Regions from separate parts of the Bradyrhizobium sp. CCBAU 25338 genome, predicted to be linked through region 2. Evidence: predicted binding sites of a transcription regulator. Region 2 holds the regulator's gene; each other region holds the start of a gene.
What was found. Region 2 encodes LexA, which represses DNA repair genes until DNA is damaged. Its sites were predicted from a motif close to TGTTCNNNNTGTGTTCNG; they were not measured.

Region 1: the regulator LexA is predicted to act here: its motif matches at 1,674-1,691, upstream of ACM42_RS03530 (PA0069 family radical SAM protein).
Region 3: the regulator LexA is predicted to act here: its motif matches at 2,179-2,196, upstream of ACM42_RS14690 (ImuA family protein).
Region 4: the regulator LexA is predicted to act here: its motif matches at 2,300-2,317, upstream of ACM42_RS12815 (single-stranded DNA-binding protein).

Annotation. Positions count from the first base shown of each region.
Region 1 is NZ_LFKY01000002.1:443,474-448,028, forward strand. Features, by position in the region: gene ACM42_RS03525 (VOC family protein) at 9-464, opposite strand; gene ACM42_RS03530 (PA0069 family radical SAM protein) at 489-1,652, opposite strand; gene ACM42_RS03535 (phosphoketolase family protein) at 1,885-4,299, shown strand; gene ACM42_RS03540 (acetate/propionate family kinase) at 4,302-4,555, shown strand, end outside.
Region 2 is NZ_LFKY01000032.1:29,319-33,873, reverse strand. Features, by position in the region: gene ACM42_RS12280 (adenylyl-sulfate kinase) at 1-5, opposite strand, end outside; gene ACM42_RS12275 (hypothetical protein) at 317-523, shown strand; gene ACM42_RS12270 (molybdopterin molybdotransferase MoeA) at 731-1,942, shown strand; gene lexA (transcriptional repressor LexA) at 2,119-2,820, shown strand; gene ACM42_RS12260 (hypothetical protein) at 3,317-3,751, shown strand; gene ACM42_RS12255 (ComEC/Rec2 family competence protein) at 3,871-4,555, opposite strand, start outside.
Region 3 is NZ_LFKY01000034.1:148,591-153,145, forward strand. Features, by position in the region: gene ACM42_RS14685 (Y-family DNA polymerase) at 1-1,429, opposite strand, end outside; gene ACM42_RS14690 (ImuA family protein) at 1,326-2,114, opposite strand; gene ACM42_RS14695 (putative DNA modification/repair radical SAM protein) at 2,277-3,512, shown strand; gene ACM42_RS14700 (UdgX family uracil-DNA binding protein) at 3,512-4,555, shown strand, end outside.
Region 4 is NZ_LFKY01000032.1:147,298-151,852, forward strand. Features, by position in the region: gene uvrA (excinuclease ABC subunit UvrA) at 1-68, opposite strand, end outside; gene ACM42_RS12805 (outer membrane protein) at 356-1,024, opposite strand; gene ACM42_RS12810 (outer membrane protein) at 1,265-2,032, opposite strand; gene ACM42_RS12815 (single-stranded DNA-binding protein) at 2,474-2,968, shown strand; gene gyrA (DNA gyrase subunit A) at 3,326-4,555, shown strand, end outside.

The sequences.
Region 1 (4,555 bases), on a different contig from region 2:
CGGCCGTTCTAATCCGCCAGATGCACCCGGCGGTCCCCGCCCACCTCGATACCGGGCGCGACCACGACCTCCCAAGGATGGCCGTCGGGGTCGGTGAAATAGCCGGAATAGCCGCCGTAGTCGGTCTCGTGCGCCGCCCTCAGCAGGCCGGCCCCCTTCCCGATGGCGAAGGCCAGCACCGCATCGACCTCCTCACGCGTCCGGCAGTTCCAGGCGAGCGTCATGCCGCGAAAGGTCGATGGCCTCGGCGCGTCCTGCAAGGTCGCGTCTGCCGCGAGCTGATCCCACGGATACAGGGCGAGCACCGGACCGCCGGTATCGTAGAAGGCGACGGCCTCGTCGGTTGCCTTCAGCCGGCGCGAGAAGCCGAGTGCATCGTAAAAGGCGATGCTGGCGCGGATGTCGCCCACGCCAAGCGTGACGACGGTGAGCCTCGGCACCGGAGCCGCCAATTCCTGACTCATGCCATGCCTCTTTCACCTTCCCCATCAGAACAGGCTGAGCTGATCGCCGTTCCGCTTCGGCCGCGCAAAGTGATCCGTGGTCAGCTTGGAGCGCCGCTTGTTGAGGCCGAGCCTGTCGCAGGCGATCTCGAAGCGGCGGCCGATGGTCCAGGCCATCGGGCCGGTGCCCTTCATCCGCTCGCCCCATTTCGCATCGTAGTCGCGCCCGCCGCGCATGTCGCGAATCAGGGTGAAGACGTGGCGATAGCGGTCCGGATAGTTCGCCATCAGCCATTCACGGAAGAGATCGCGGACCTCCAACGGCAGCCGCAGCAGCACATAGGAGGCTTCCTTGACGCCGGCATGGGCGGCGGCATCGAGGATGCGCTCGATCTCGGAATCGTTCAGCGCGGGGATCACGGGCGCGACCATCACCGTGGTCGGAATGCCCGCATCCGAGAGCAGCTTCAGCGCCTCCAGCCGCTTCGGCGGCGTCGAAGCCCGCGGCTCCATGGTGCGCGCGAGCTTGGGATCGAGCGAGGTGACCGAAATCGCGACCTTGGCGAGGTTGCGCTTGGCCATCCGCGCCAGAATGTCGATGTCGCGCACCACCAGCGCGGATTTGGTGACGATGCCGACCGGATGGCTGGCGCGTTCCAGCACCTCGAGGATTCCGCGCATGATCTTTCGCTCGCGCTCGATCGGCTGGTAGGGATCGGTGTTGGTGCCGATCGCGATCATCCTGGGTTCGTAGCCGGTGGCGGCGAGCTCCTTCTCGAGCAGCGCCGGCGCCTCGGGCTTCACGAACAGCTTCGACTCGAAATCCAGGCCTGGCGACAAACCGAGATAGGCATGCGTCGGTCGCGCGAAGCAGTAGACGCAGCCGTGTTCGCAGCCGCGATAGGGATTGATCGAGCGGTCGAAGCCGATGTCTGGGGAATCGTTGCGGGTGATCACCTTGCGCGAGGTGTCGACACCGACACTGGTCTTGAACGGCGGCAGCTCTTCCAGGCTCTGCCAGCCGTCATCGAAAGCGACGCGCGCCTCGGCCTCGTAACGGCCGCTGGCATTGGATTGCGCGCCCCGCCCTCGCCTTCGCGCGCGATCGATGGCGACGCCAAGCTCGGGGAAATCTGAAGGCGCACCCGCCGGCTCGGAGGGCGCCGTGACCGGCGGGTGCTTGAGAGCATGAGAGGATGCTGGACTCATGCAATCAAGATAGCACGCAAAAGGAACAAATCAAGAACACAAACAAAAAACGTGAAAACAACCCCATGCAAAGTAGCCGCCCAAATTTCGAGCGCGCGGCTTTGACCTCACGCAATACGCCTGTCACGACGATTTCGTTTGATCCCACACGACGATTTCGTTTGATCCCACACAGGGATCGATCGTGCCGGAACAAAGTTGGTGACGATCGCTGGGTGAAAGCCGAAGGAACATGACGATTCAACAAAGAACGGCCGTCGCGACCGGCGACCTCGATCTGCTCGATCGCTATTGGCGCGCCGCCAACTACCTCTCGGTCGGGCAGATCTACCTGCTCGACAATCCGTTGCTGCGCGAGCCGTTGCGGCCCGAGCATATCAAGCCGCGTTTGCTCGGCCATTGGGGCACCACGCCCGGCCTGAACTTCATCTATGCCCATCTCAATCGCGTGATCCGCGCGCTGGACCTCAACATCATCTATGTCTGCGGGCCCGGCCATGGCGGCCCCGGCATGGTCGCCAACACCTATCTCGAAGGCAGCTACAGCGAGATCTATCCCGACATCGCGCGCGATGCGGACGGATTGCGCAAGCTATTCAGGCAGTTCTCCTTCCCCGGCGGCATTCCGAGCCACGCGGCGCCGGAAACGCCGGGCTCGATCCACGAAGGCGGCGAGCTCGGCTACGCGCTGGTGCACGCCTATGGCGCGGCCTTCGACAATCCTGATTTGATCGTCGCCTGTGTCGTCGGCGACGGCGAGGCCGAGACCGGCCCTCTCGCCGCGTCCTGGCACTCGAACAAGTTCCTGAACCCGGCGCATGACGGCGCGGTGCTGCCGATCCTGCATCTCAACGGCTACAAGATCGCAAATCCCACCGTGCTCGGACGGATGGGAGATGCGGAGATCCGCGATCTCTTCCGCGGGTACGGCCACGAGCCGCTGTTCGTCGCGGGCGATGATCCCAAATTGATGCACCGTGCCATGGCGGATGCGCTCGATGTCGCACTCGCCAGCATCCGCTCGATCCAACAGCACGCCCGCGACGGGCGGACAAGCGTCGAGCGGCCGCGCTGGCCGATGATCGTGCTGCGCAGCCCGAAGGGCTGGACCGGCCCGAAGGAAGTCGACGGCAAGAAGGTCGAGGGCTTTTGGCGCGCGCATCAAGTGCCTGTCGCCGGCTGCCGCGAAAATCCGGCGCACCTGAAAGTGCTCGAAGACTGGATGCGCAGCTACGAGCCGGAAAAACTGTTCGACGCGAACGGCGCGCTCGCTCCCGAGCTTCAGGCGCTCGCACCTGAAGGTGTCAGGCGCATGGGCGCCAATCCTCACGCCAATGGCGGCCTGTTGAAAAAGGAGCTGAAGCTGCCCGACTTCCGCAGCTTCGCGGTCGAGGTGCGGCAGCCCGGCGGCACCGTCGCCGAAGCGACGCGCGAGCTCGGCAAATTCCTGCGCGACGTCATCCGCCTCAACGCGCAACAGCGCAATTTCCGCATCATGGGGCCGGACGAGACCGCGTCGAACCGGCTAGATGCCGTGTTCGAGGCCACCGAACGCGTCTGGATGGAGCCGATCGAATCCTACGACGTGCACCTCGCCCAGGACGGTCGCGTGATGGAGGTCTTGAGCGAGCATCTCTGCCAGGGCTGGCTCGAGGGTTATCTGCTCACGGGGCGGCACGGCTTCTTCTCCTGCTACGAGGCCTTCATCCACATCGTGGATTCCATGTTCAACCAGCATGCCAAATGGCTGAAGGTCACGCGCGAGCTGCCGTGGCGGCGCCCGATCGCCTCGCTCAATTATCTCCTGACCTCGCATGTCTGGCGTCAGGACCATAACGGCTTCAGCCATCAAGACCCCGGCTTCGTCGATCTCGTCGCCAACAAGAAAGCAGACATCGTCCGCATCTATTTCCCGCCGGATGCCAACACACTGCTGTGGATCGCCGATCACTGCCTGCGCACCTACAACCGCATCAACGTCATCGTCGCCGGCAAGCAGCCGGCGCCGCAATGGCTCTCGATGCGGGACGCGGCGACGCATTGCGATGCCGGGATCGGCATCTGGACCTGGGCCGGAACGGAGGATGGAAAGAGCGAACCCGACGTGGTGATGGCCTGCGCCGGCGACGTGCCGACGCTGGAGACGCTCGCCGCCGTCGACCTCTTGCGCAAGGCGCTGCCCGACTTGAAGATCCGCGTCGTCAACGTCGTCGACCTCATGACGCTGCAACCCAGGGGTCAGCACCCGCACGGCCTCTCCGGCCGCGACTTCGACGGCCTGTTCACGTCGGACAAGCCCGTGATCTTCGCCTATCACGGCTATCCCTATCTCATTCACCGGCTGACCTATAACCGCACCAACCATGCCGGCATGCATGTGCGCGGCTTTGCCGAGGAAGGCACCACGACGACGCCGTTCGACATGGTCGTGCTCAACGGGCTCGACCGTTACCATCTCGCGATCGAGGCGATCGAACGCGTGCCGGGTCTGGCGACCAAGGCCGCCCATGTGAAGCAGCAGTTCCGCGACAAACTGATCGAGCATTCCCGCTATATCCGCGAGCATGGCGAGGACATGCCCGAGATCCGCGACTGGGTCTGGCCGAACAGCGCTGGCGGCAACACGCCGGCCGAAGCCGGCGACTAGCCATGCCGGACACGGTCCTCGTCCTCAACTCGGGATCGTCGAGCATCAAGTTCGGCCTGTTCGACGTCTCGGCGGCTGAGCCCTCCCTGCTCTGCAAGGGCCTGCTCGACGAACACGAGGCAAGACCCCGGCTCGTGGTGAAGGACCCCGCGGGCGCAGACCTGTTCGAGACACGAAGGGACGCGCCAGACGCCGCCGGCGGCCATCTGTTCGCCGACGTGCTCGGCTTCATCGAGGACCGGTTCGGCGAACGCAG
Region 2 (4,555 bases):
GTCATGGGCGCTCCTCGCTTCAAGAGAACGTGTGCCGCAGAGCTTACACCAGTTTGGCCGCCGAGCCTCAGCGGGCTGTCGGCTTGAACGCCCGTGCACGTGACGTCGCCCGGCGACGTCGGGAACGCGTTGAGGGCGCTTGGCATCTGAATGCCAGGCAGTCGCCGCGACAGGTCATGCCCTCGGTTCCCGGAGCCAAATTTGCGGAGGATGAGGAACCCAACCCCTTTGTGCATTTTTATACGGAGTTCCGGGAACGGAGTACCACCCTTCGGACTCATGAGTCTGTTGGGATTTCTACATCGGACTGATCGACGTGCTGGGCAAAACCTATCTCACCAAGCAAGCCTCTCTCCTGCTTGAATTCGCCAGAACCACCTCGGATTCTGACCTCTCCGCCAAGCTGATCAGCAAGGCGGCCGACCTGAAGTCCCTGGCCGATCCGCTGCCCGACAAGGATCAGGATCCCAGAGCTCCCGACGTCGCACCGGACGTCGGTCCGAGCGATCCGACAGGACGTTGAGCGATGTTGGCCGTGGCGCTCGTCATTCTCGTCCTCGCCATGGCTATCCTCGTGCCGGTCTGTCTCGCCGTCCGGATCATGCCGCGGCGGACTTGAGCTCCCTGCCCACGACGGAAATCGCGCAGGATAAATCATCCTGTGTGCTGCTTTGCCTCGCGCCTGCACTCGGCTAGAACTCTCGCCAACGATTTGCAGGAGTTTCCGCCCGTGGCCCTCATGCCCGTTTCTGACGCGCTTGCCGCGGTGCTGGCGGGTGCAGAGCCGTTGCCTGAAGAGATGGTTTCCCTCGATGAGGCCTACCATCGCGTGCTTGCGCGCGACGTCGCTTCGCGGCGCACGCAGCCACCGGAGGCCATGTCGGCGATGGACGGCTATGCCGTGCGCGCGGCCGACGCGGCAACGGTCGATTCCAGGCTCGCGGTCGTCGGCGAGGTCGCGGCGGGTCGCCCGTTCGCGGGAAGGGTTGGCCCCGGCGAAGCCGTGCGGATCTTCACCGGCGGCGTCGTTCCCGACGGCGCCGATGCGGTCGTGATCCAGGAGGACACCGTCGCGGAAGGCAAGCTTGTCACGATCAAGGAAGCCGCGATTTCCGGGCGGCATATCCGCCCCGCCGGCGTCGACTTCCGCGAGGGAGACGTGCTGCTCCGCAAGGGAAGCCGTCTCACGGAGCGCGATCTCGCGCTGGCCGCCGGAATGAATCACCCGCATCTCGCCGTCTGCCGCCGTCCGAGGGTCGCGATCCTCGCCACCGGCGACGAGTTGGTGATGCCCGGCACCACGCCCGGTCACGGGCAGATCGTCTATTCCAATGGCTATGCCCTGCACGCGCTCGCCCGCAGCGAGGGCGCCGAGACCATCGACCTCGGCGTTGCCGCCGATACGCTGGAGGCCACTTCCGCCGGCATCCGTCGCGCCCGGGAGAGCGGCGCCGACATCCTGATCACGACCGGTGGCGCATCGGTCGGCGACCACGATCTGGTCCAGCAGGCGCTCAAGGACGAAGGCATCTCGATGTCGTTCTGGAAGATCGCGATTCGGCCCGGCAAGCCGATGATGCACGGACGGCTCGGCGCAATGCGCGTGATCGGCCTCCCCGGCAATCCCGTGTCGTCTTACGTGTGCGCCTTCCTGTTCATGGTGCCGCTGATTCGCGCCCTGTCGGGCCGATCAGTGATTCATCATCGCCGCGAGCGCGCCGTGCTGGGCCGCGATCTCGGTGCCAACGACCAGCGCGAGGATTATCTGCGTGCGCGCCTGGAACAGCGTGACGACGGCGCGCTCGTCGCCCATCCCGTCAGCCATCAGGACTCCTCTCTGCTTGCGAATCTCGCTGCGGCGCAGGTACTTCTCGTGCGCGCACCGTTCGCGCCGAGGGCCGAGGCCGGCACGCCTTGCGAGGTGCTGCGCCTGCCCGCCTGAGCTGCACGGCCACACGCATCGCGCGAGCTTCGCTCTGTTCACCGTAAATTAAGCAGTTGCGGAACACATATCGAACATATAGTGTCCGTTCATGATTTGTTTCGAACGTGTAGCAGCTTATCGCTGAACTCCTCGTCTCGGAATCGAACGACATCAACCGGGGGACTTTCGTCGAGATGTTGACGCGCAAACAATACGAGCTTCTACGGTTCATCAGCGAACGTCTGAAGGAAAGCGGCGTGCCGCCGTCCTTCGACGAGATGAAGGATGCGCTCGACCTGCGCTCGAAGTCAGGCATCCATCGCCTGATCACTGCGCTCGAGGAGCGCGGCTTCATCCGCCGCCTGCCCAACCGCGCCCGTGCCATCGAGGTGATCAAGCTGCCCGAGCTCCAGGCCGCCGCCGGCAGCCGCCGCGGCTTCACGCCGAGCGTCATCGAGGGCAATCTCGGCAAGGTGCGCGCGACCTCCAGCCCGCCTGTGGACGAGGGCGAGCGTCCCGTCGCGGTGCCCGTGATGGGCCGCATCGCGGCCGGCACGCCGATCGAGGCGCTGCAGACCCGCAGCCACACCATCAGCGTGCCGCCCGACATGCTCGGCTCGGGCGAGCACTACGCGCTCGAAGTCCGCGGCGATTCGATGGTCGAGGCCGGCATCCTCGATGGCGACATGGCGCTGATCCAGCGCAACGAGAGCGCCGATACCGGCGACATCGTGGTGGCGCTGATCGACGACGAGGAAGCCACGCTCAAGCGCTTCCGCCGCCGCGGCGCCTCTATCGCGCTCGAGCCCGCCAACGCCGCCTACGAGGTCCGCATTCTTCCGCCGAACCGCGTGAAGATTCAGGGCAAGCTGATCGGGCTGTACCGCAAGTACTGAGCGGTCCTGCGGTCGCTCGACACCTATTGGAGCGGATCCGCTATCCGCTCCGGCTGGATGGTTTTTCCGGTTCTGCTCAGATTGTCCGGCCCCCTCTTTCGGCGGCTCATCCTCGACACGCCGCACGACGCAACATCGCTTCGCGGCCTGAGAATGCGAGGACAGGTGTTGCGCCGGACGTTTCATGGACGATCGTTGCTGCGCCGATCGCAGCAACGGTGACGTAAGCCGCTGCCATACAATCGCACCGCCATTCCGCAAGCGAGCTGGCAATACTCGGGCTGGTCGGCGCCCGCGGGGCGCTGACGCACGCCTTCCGAATACGCATGCATCGGCTTTGTTCCTATCGAATCCGGGAAAGATAATGTGATCGCGGCTTGCGGCGCAAAGCCGCAGATTTGCCTACAACGAAGCAGAGCGTTGCTTGCTTCCACCTGATAGAGGCCTGCGCCTCCAAAAGAGGTGCGGGTTGCTATCTTCGCATGAGGAGCACCCGATGTGTGACTACAGCCTGCATGCCGTCGCGACGCGCCCCGCCGAAGTCGGCGAGACGATCGTCACGACAACCTTCCGTGGCACCTCGACGCGCGGCTTCGCCTCCGAAGCCGATCTCTCCGTCGCAGTCTGCCTGCTGCCGGGAACGGAGCTCGCTTTCGCCGACAACGTCCGTTACGACAATCGCTGGATCTGGACGCGCACCGTGAACTCCCGCGTCGGCAAGTTCGGCAAGATCGACCCGCACATTCCCGATCGCCATCATGACGCGATCGAATTCCCCGACGGCAAATACGTGCTGGTGACACAGCTCGTCGAAGGCCAGCGCGCGACCGTGCTGCAACTGCCGGTGACCCAGCCGGTTGGCGAACGCGAGCACAAGCCGCAGATCGTCGCCGACACGCGGTCCACCATCACGCGCCTGCCGATCGGCTGACGTCGTCGCCCCGGCCGATGGTCGTGGGCCAGGAATGCAATGCCATCGCCGGCCGAGGCCGGCGAGATGGTATGGTTTGCGTCCTGCGAAATCCGGTCCGACCTCCCCCGCACCGCTCCTCAATCGTCCGCCTGAAAATCCGTCTCCGATGGCGTTGCGTCCCGGTTGCGGGGCACGGCCGTCTTCGGCGCAAGGCTGCCGTCGAAATCCCCCTCGCCGGCGCCGGCCGGCAGCCAGGGGCGGCTTGTGCCTCTCGCCCTCACCGCCCGAACCGAGAAGCCGTCACCGCTCCGCGTCAGAGCCAGCGCGCCCTGACTGGCGAGCCGCGGCCTGTCGACCACCATCGCCGCGCAATCGGGCGGCGCTGGGCGCGCCGTCACCACCAGCGCGGCGCGGCTGCAATCATCAGCCAGCGCGTCGATGCGCAACGCCAACGCGACCAGCCGTCCGTCCGCGAGCGGCGTCACGCAGCCGGACTCGTCACACGACACACCGTCGGCCAACGAGGCGCTGCCGGCATCGCGCGGATCGGCATCGGCAGCCAACCACTCCCTCAGCAGGAAGCCATCCTTGCTCGCGCGGATCACATGCAGCCGCCCGTCACGGCCCCGCACGGCGACGCTCGCGCCATCCCCGGCAATCAGGATATCGGGCTGCCGCACCGACATCGCCCAGAGGATCGCGGCAAGCAGCACCAGGGCCCCGGACCAGCGCAGGGGCGTGCGCAACAGCCCCATCACGATGATCCCGAGGCTCGCCGCGATCAGCGGCGCGATCTCGAACGCGGGAATGCGGCCGACGGCA
Region 3 (4,555 bases), on a different contig from region 2:
ATTCCATCGCGATGCGCTCGGGCCCCTCCACCCGCACCACCGCATGCAGCGCGCGGCGCCAGGTGAATTGATGCGGCGGACCATCCGGCACGGTCGCGAACGGCACCTTGATCGGCTCCGGCTTGTCGAACAGCCGTAAGGGGCGCAGCGGTGGCTCGCTCTCGGTGCGCGCCGGCCATTCGGCCTGCATGGCGGCAGCGAGATGATGCTGGGCGGGGGCGGACAAAACCGCGCGCTCGGGGATATGGGTGTCCTGCGGCAGATGCACGACGACGCGCTTGCCTCCGATGCGCGCGGCGATGCGGTCGATCAGCGCAGCAATCTCGTCATTGTCGTGGACATGCGCATCGAGATCGCGCTGCTCCTGCACCACGATCTCGGTGCGGCTCGCCGACAGCCGCACCATGTCGAAGCCGAAGCCGGGATCGAGGGGATCGGCGAGCGCATCGAGGCGTTCGCGGAACAGCCGGTCGATCACGACGCTTCGCGTCACGGGGCGTCCGGTCTCGACCGTGATCGCGCGCACCACGCCGTCGGTGCGGAAGAAGGCAGCCTCAAGTCGTCGTGCGCCCTTGCCCTGCTTCTCCATGGATGCGATCAGCGTGTCCGCCAGCCGCGACAGCGTCATCGCGATCATGGTGTCGGTCGCGATCGGCTCGGCGAAGCGCTTCTCCACGATGTAATCGGGCAGCGGTTTGCGCGGATTGATCGGCGCATCGCCCTGTCCCAGCGCATGCGCGAGCAGCGTGGAGAACCGCGCGCCAAACCGCGCCGTGATCTCGTGGGAGCTGCGCGAGGCGACATCGCCGATGGTCTTCAGACCGGCGCGGCGCAAACCGGTCGTGATCGCCTCGCCCGCCCCGAGTGCGGACACCGGAAACCGGTCGATCGCAGCCGCCTCCCCTCCATCTGCAACGATGGTTCCCGTGGCCTGCCGCGTCAGCGTGCGCGCGCAGACCGAGGTCCCGGCAATCGCGGCGCTGACGGCAAAGCCCTGCCGGTCGAGCGCCCGGACCAGCGTCCGCAACAGCGCGGCTTCGCCGCCGAACAGATGCGCGCAGCCGGTGATGTCGAGGAACAGCCCGTGCGGCGCGTCGAGCGCCACCAGCGGCGTGAAGCGGTCGCACCAGTCGGCGATATCGCTGAGCGTCTTCGCATCGGCCACGATATCGGCATCGAACACCCTCAGGTCGGGACACATCGCCCGCGCATTGGCCAGGGGTTGGCCGATATACAGGCCGAGGCGCTCGGCGGCCTCGTCCAGCGCATGGATCACCAGCGCATTGTTGTCCTTGATGACGACGATGCTCGGCTCATGATTGGCTTTACCCAGCCCGGCGCTGCCGAAAAACCGCTGGATCCGGTCGATGGGCAGGCGCGGCAGCCACAGGCTGAGGATACGTCGACGGTTCACTGAACTGGCACTCATCACAATTCCATTCCATGATCCACCGGCCGCATGGGCCATGACGATTGCGCAAGAGTTCGGCATCGAAGCGCGGCGCGCCCCATGTGCTCCATGCCTGCCCCGGCGGTGAATGTGCCGCGCGCAGCATCCATCGCGTCTCCGCAGTCGAGGGCAAAGGTTGTGCGGCCATGCGCAGGAGCAACCCGGTGACGCCGGAAGATTGCGCGGCGAGCGTCAGCTTGCGGCTTGCCACGAGATCGAACTGTCTGATCTCGCCCCAGAGCTCGAGCACGACGGCGCCCAGCGCATCGCAGGCGAGCGCATCGGCCGAGGTGCGCAGCGCGCTCTCGACATCGGCGGCGCGCACCATCACCACGCGGCGCGGATCGAGGCCGAGTTCGGCTAGCCCGCTCATCGACAGCGCGCCCGTCTCTATCTCCGAAAAATCCTGCCGCACCCACAGCAGCGGCCGACGCGCGCTCACGCGTCCCGCAAGGCCCATGGCGAAGCCGGTCGCGGCAGCGCCCTGACGCCCCTCGCAAAACACCTCATGGACCGCCGCACGCGCGAGCCCGCCCTTCAGCGCGCCATCGGCTTCGTGATGGCCGAGCGCGACGCGATCGTGCTGATGCACGATTTCCGCCGTCTCGATGCGTTCGATCTGGCCGCGCAAGGTCGCAAGCGCGCTGTTGCGTGCGCCGCTCATGCTCGCCGCTCCTTCAGGAATTGGTGCCGTGGCCTTCAAAAGAAGAACCAACGGCTGGCTCATTTGTTCATGATATGTTCTAATATAAAGCTAACGGGGCCAGAAGAGTCAATCGAATTGGCGCTCGATCGGATTCGTGAGCTGAATCAAAGGGATTCAAGGATGGACGTACAACGCAAGCTGGAAATCCTGGCGGACGCCGCCAAATACGACGCGTCCTGTGCCTCCAGCGGCACCGAGAAGCGGGATTCCAGCGACGGCAAGGGGATGGGCTCGACCGCGCCCGGCATGGGGATCTGCCATTCCTACGCGCCGGACGGACGCTGCATCTCGCTGCTCAAGGTGCTGCTGACCAACGCCTGCAATTACGATTGCCTCTATTGCGTCAACCGCGCCTCCTCGAACGTGCCGCGCGCCCGCTTCACCGTCGACGAGGTCGTCAAGCTGACGCTCGACTTCTACCGGCGCAATTACATCGAGGGCCTGTTTCTCTCCTCCGGCATCATCCGCAGCCCCGACTACACTATGGAGCAGGTGGTCAGCGTCGCGCGCAAGCTGCGCGAGGAGCATCACTTCCGCGGCTACATTCACCTGAAGACCATTCCCGAAGCCGACGACGCGCTGATCGCGGAAGCCGGCAAATATGCCGACCGCCTCTCCATCAACATCGAGATGCCTGAGGAGACGAGCCTGCAGCAATTCGCGCCGGAGAAGGATGTCCGCGCGATCCGCCGCACCATGGGCCGGCTGCGGCTGAAGCTGGACGAGGCCGAGGACAGCCGCAGCGCAAAGACCAAGGCCAAGCCGCAGCGCTTCGCACCGGCCGGCCAGAGCACACAGATGATCGTCGGCGCCGACGCGGCCTCCGATCACACCATTCTCCACACCAGCGCCAATCTCTACGGCGCCTACCGGCTGCGGCGCGTTTATTATTCCGCCTTCAGCCCGATCCCCGATGCCAGCCGTGCACTTCCTCTGCGGGCACCGCCGCTGCTGCGCGAGCACCGGCTCTACCAGGCCGACTGGCTGATGCGGTTCTACGGCTTCGACGTCGGCGAGATCGTCGACGACAGCGCGATGCTGCCGCTCGACATCGATCCCAAGCTGGCCTGGGCGCTCCGCCACCGCGACCGCTTTCCGCTCGACGTCAACCGCGCCAGCCGCGAGGAATTGCTGCGCGTGCCAGGCTTCGGCACCAAGGCGGTCGAACGCATCATCGCGACGCGGCGCACCACTACGATCCGTCTTGCCGATCTCGCGCGGCTGCACGTGCCCCGGCACAAGGCGCTGCCGTTCATCGTCCTCAGCGATCATCGCCCCTCGCTCCATCGGCTCGACGAAGCGCGGCTGATCGACCGGTTCAAGCCGAAGGCAACGCAACTCGGATTTGGCTTCTGATGCAGTACATCACCCTCGATACGGAAACTGATTTCGACGGCTGGCGCAAAGCTGCCCGTACGCTCGTTCTACGTCATGTGGAGCCGCGTGATATCACCTGGAGCGTGCGAGGTGGCGAAGCGGAGTTGTTTGCGCCACCCGCGCCGTCTCCGATCCTTGAGGTGAACGACGGCACCTTCAACGTGTCAGCAAAATTCGTCGAGCTGGCCAAGGCCGCCATCCTGCACCGCGATGTCGAGCGTTTTGCGATCCTCTATCGCCTGCTCTGGCGATTGAAGGACAATCACGACCTCATCGAGGTTGCGACCGATCCTGACGTCGCGCAAGTCACGGCCCTGGCAAAGGCGGTCCATCGCGACGAGCACAAGATGCACGCCTTCGTCCGCTTCCGCGAGATCGGCCGGGAACGCCAGGCGCATTACGTCGCCTGGTTCGAGCCGGAGCATCACATCGTCGAGCTCGCTGCGCCGTTCTTCGCCAAGCGCTTTGCCGACATGCCCTGGTCGATCCTGACACCGGACCTCTGCGCGCATTGGGATGGCCACGCACTTTCGTTCACATCCGGCGTCAGCAGGAGCGAAGCACCGAGCGAAGACCGGCTGGAAGAAACCTGGCGGCGCTACTACGCCAGCATCTTCAATCCGGCACGGCTCAAGGTGAAGGCGATGCAGGCCGAGATGCCGAAGAAATATTGGAGGAACCTGCCCGAGGCCTCGATCATTAAGCCTCTGATCGAGGACGCCGAGCGCATGACCGGTGCTATGATCGCCAATGCCGCAACCGATCCGCGCAAGCCTCAGAAGCGGCCGGAGGCTCCGATGAAACGCAAGCCAGCTGCCGACGATCTCGAAGCGCTCCGCGAGGAGGCCGCGCATTGCCGCGCCTGCCATCTCTACAAGGACGCGACCCAGACCGTGTTCGGCGAAGGCCCGAAGTCCGCCAACATCATGCTGGTCGGCGAACAGCCCGGCGACAAGGAAGACCTCGCCGGACACCCCTTTGTCGGTCCCGCCGGCCAGATGCTCGACCGCGCGCTGGAGGAA
Region 4 (4,555 bases), 120 kb from region 2:
ATCGAAATTGCGCGCAGGCTGGAGCCCGCGTTCTGTTGTTGGCGCTTCGCCTTGATCACTTCGTCCATCCCGCTGGTCCTTAAGGAATCCAAAGACGCGCGATCGCGCCAATGTTGAAGGCGCGCTTCGCCCGGAACCGGGAACGGCGCCGATGGGTATGGCAGCGAACGTAGGAAGAACGGCGGCGGATTTCCAGTGCGACTTGCGAATCGTCAACGGATTGTTGGCGCGCTGGCGGCATCTGGCAGTAGCAGGAGCGGGCGGAACTGCGCAGAGCGAGCCATCAAACAAAAAGGCCGGCGCTGGCGCCGGCCTTTCGTGACGATAAGACGTCGGTCGCGATCAGTACTTCAGATCAGTACTTGGCGACGACCGGGCCCCCGAAGTGATAGTTCACGCCGACCTGCACGGTGTGGAAGTTGAGCGTGCCGGATGCCAGCGGCGCGCCGAGGTTCGAGAAGTAGTTCTCGCTGTCGAGGCTGCGATAGAGGTACTCGCCCTTGACCGACCACTGCGGAGCAAAGAACGCCTCGACGCCCGCACCGACGGTCCAGCCGGAGTGCCACTTGCTGTCCGACACGGACACGCCCAGTGCCGTGAGGGTGATCTTGTTGTCGATCCAGGCATAACCACCGGTGCCGTAGAACAGGAGGTTGTTGACGGCGTAGCCGATGCGGCCGCGGACGGTGCCGAGCGCGTCGGTCTTGGACGACGCGGTGACGCCGAGAGCGGTCGCCGAGGCGCTGACGTCAGCCCAGGAGCCATCGGCCTCGAGGCCGAACACGACGTTGCCGGTCTGCCAGTTGTAGCCGGCGGTGCCGCCGACGAAGCCACCCTGCATGCGGGGGCTGCCAGCGTCTTCCCAAGCGCCGCCGCCGACGACACCGAGATAGAAGCCGGTCCAATTGTAAACAGCGGCCGGAGCGATCGGAGCCTTGGTGTAAGGGCGAGCTGCGAGATCAGCAGCCGAAGCAGGGGCCGCAAGAGCGAACAAACAGGCCGAAGCCAACAAAACTTTCTTCATCTTTAACTAAATCCCAGTCCCAGTTTCTGTTGTTGCCTTCCGTGACCGGAAGGGCAGCGGACTCAACGGCCCAACTGAGGTTGTGTTTACACCACCAAAGCCGCAAGTTGTGTCTCCGAAAAGCCACAACGACGCAAAAGGTAATGGTTACTGACTCGTTGTCCCCCCGGTACTTCTCGCCCAAAGCAGAAAGGCCGGCGCGAGGCCGGCCTTTGATCTCCAAACAATATCAGCGGGATATCAGTACCTCGCGATCAACGGACCGCCCCAACGATAATTCACCCGGATGAGGCCGATATCGACGTCCTGGCTGATGCGATTGGAGGCCGTGAAAGCACCGAGCGGAGCCCCGGCAAAATTGCCGGACCCGGTGAAATCGATCGTGCGGTGGCCGAGGAAGATGTGATTATACTCGAAGCCGACCGACCAGTTCGGGGCGAATCCGAACTCGACGCCCGCGCCCACCGTGCCGCCCCAACGGGTCTCGTTGGCCCGGTCGAACTCGAGGCCGGTCGCCACATCGTAGGTCCGGTAGCGATCGCCGACGACGGCGGCGCCGCCCTTCACGTAGAGCAGCACGTTGTTCCAGGCATAGCCGATCTGCCCGGTGATCAAACCGAAAGAGTCGATCGTGGAGTGGTTGCGAAGGCCGGATACCGCGCTGATGTTGTCGCCGGAAAAATCGGCCCAGTTGCCCTGGCCCTCGAAGCCGAACACCCAGTTCGTCGACTGCCAGCGATAGCCGACCTGGCCACCGACGGTGCCGCCGGTCGCATTGTGGCAGCCCTCGCCAACCAGAACGCCGGTTGCCGGGGTCACGAAATCCCAACACTTGCGGCTTGTGCCACCACCGCCGTTGATGCCGATGTAGAAGCCGCTCCAGTCGTAGATGGCGGCAACCGGAGCTGGCGCCTTGGTGTAGGGACGGGCGGCAAGATCCGCCGCGCTTGCGGGGGCCGCCAGCCCCAACGCCATTGCACTGATTGCACCAAAAAGAATCTTATTCATTGCAGTCTCCCCAGTTTCGTCCGCTTCTCGAGGTCCCCGAAAGCGGCGGATCAGGCGCGACGCCCATATGAACTAATTCCAAGGCAACCATAGCCCAAGGAAGGGGCAAAATCCGTCTCCGAAATGCCACAGTTGCCCACCGATTGAAGTGTCCGCAACTCGATGAAAGTTAAACGGTTTTCGTCCTTCTCGGGAACCCGGAAAAGTTCCATCCGGGTTCCCTGGCTGTCGGCGCGTGTCCAGAATCTGTTCTGGCTCTTGGCACGAAAGAACAAATCTGGAACGAAGCCGGGCGCGATGCTATATATGGGGATAACCGTGGGGGTGGCGGGCTGATCGGTGCCCGCAAGCGTATAGGGTCGCCTCAGCGGGGCGCAGAGGAACGCGGGCAGCGGGATTCGCCCTTTTGAAATTCAGTGGCATTCGGAGTGGAGAGCGGCGATGGCGGGAAGCGTCAACAAGGTCATTCTGGTTGGAAATCTCGGCAAGGATCCTGAAATCCGCCGCACCCAGGACGGGCGGCCGATCGCGAATTTGAGCATCGCCACCTCGGAGACATGGCGTGACAAGGCGACCGGCGAGCGCAAGGAAAAGACCGAGTGGCATCGCGTCGTGATCTTCAATGAAGGGCTCTGCAAGGTTGCCGAACAGTATCTGAAGAAGGGCGCGAAGGTTTACATCGAGGGCGCGCTGCAGACCCGCAAATGGACCGACCAGAGCGGCGTCGAGAAGTACTCGACCGAGGTCGTGCTCCAGGGCTTCAACTCGACGCTGACGATGCTCGATGGCCGCGGTGGCGGCGGAGGAGGCGGCAGCTTCGGCGACGAGCCGGGCGGCGATTTCGGCTCCTCCGGTCCCGTCAGCAGCGCACCGCGCCGTCCCGTCGCCGCCGGCGGCGGCCGCAACAACGACATGGACGACGATATCCCGTTCTGAGGACAGGGATCGCGGCCCAGGCACATTGCCCGATAGGGCTGCGCCTGGCGTGCCGTGTCAGCCATTCCTATTAATTCGCGGGGCGGGCTCGGGTTTTCCGGCCGCCTTCATGTTTGAGGTGAGCTCGGATTGCGCCGGGGCAAAACAGGCTGACAGGGCCCGCTCTCGGCGCGGTTTCGCGGGCTTCGGAGATCGTTTGGGCAAGCCGGTTCCGGGCCTCTCGGAAGCAGTGCTTGCAAGGGCCTAAGTCGTTGGAAGAATAGGCGGAAAAATCGCTTGTCCTGATCTGCGCGAGGGTGGTTATCAGGACCCCGATGCGCTATATGATTCCCAGACAAAATCTCACCGGATTCCCCTTTGGCTGACGACGACAACAAGCCCGGCGACCAGCCGGCGCAACCCTCGGACATTCGCCCCGTCTCCATCTTCGAGGAGATGAAGAAGTCGTACCTCGACTACGCCATGAGCGTGATCGTGGCGCGTGCGCTGCCCGATGCGCGCGACGGCCTGAAGCCGGTGCACCGCCGCATCCTGTTCTCGATGAACGAGCAGGGGCACACGCCCGACAAGAAGTACGTCAAGTCCGCCCGCGTGGTCGGCGACGTCATCGGTAAGTATCACCCGCACGGCGACCAGTCGATCTACGACGCCATGGTTCGCATGGCGCAGGACTTCTCGATGCGCGTGCCGCTGATCGACGGCCAGGGCAATTTCGGTTCGGTCGACGGCGATCCCCCGGCCGCCTATCGTTACACCGAAGCGCGCCTGACGAAGGCGGCGCTGGCTCTGCTGGCCGACATCGACAAGGACACCGTCGACTTCCAGCCGAACTACGACAACAACGAGACCGAGCCATCGGTCTTGCCGGCCAAGTTCCCGAACCTTCTCGTCAACGGCGCGGGCGGCATCGCGGTCGGCATGGCGACCAACATCCCGCCACACAATCTCGGCGAGGTCATCGACGCCTGCGTCGCTCTGATCGACAACCCTGCGCTCACCATTGACGAGCTCATCAACATCGTGCCGGGACCTGACTTCCCGACCGGCGGCGTCATTCTCGGGCGCGCGGGCATCCGCGCCGCCTATCACCTCGGCCGCGGCTCGATCGTCATGCGCGGCAAGGTCGCGATCGAGACCATCCGCAAGGAGCGCGAGGCGCTCATCATCACCGAGATTCCGTACCAGGTGAACAAGGCGACGATGGTCGAGCGCATCGCCGAGCTGGTGAAGGAAAAGAAGATCGAGGGCATCGGCGACCTGCGCGATGAATCCGACCGCGAAGGCTACCGCGTCGTCATCGAGTTGAAGCGCGACGCCGTGCCGGATGTGGTGCTGAACCAGCTGTACAGATTCACGCCGCTGCAGACGAGCTTCGGCGTCAACATGGTGGCGCTCGACAGCGGCCGTCCGCGGATCATGCATCTGAAGGACCTGCTGACGATCTTCGTAGACTTCCGTGAGCGGGTCGTCACGCGGCGTACCAAGTACCTGCTCGCCAAGGCGCGCGATCGGGCGCACATCCTGGTCGGTCTCGCGATCGCAGTCGCCAATATCGACGAGATGATCCGCGTCATCCGGAGCTCGCCC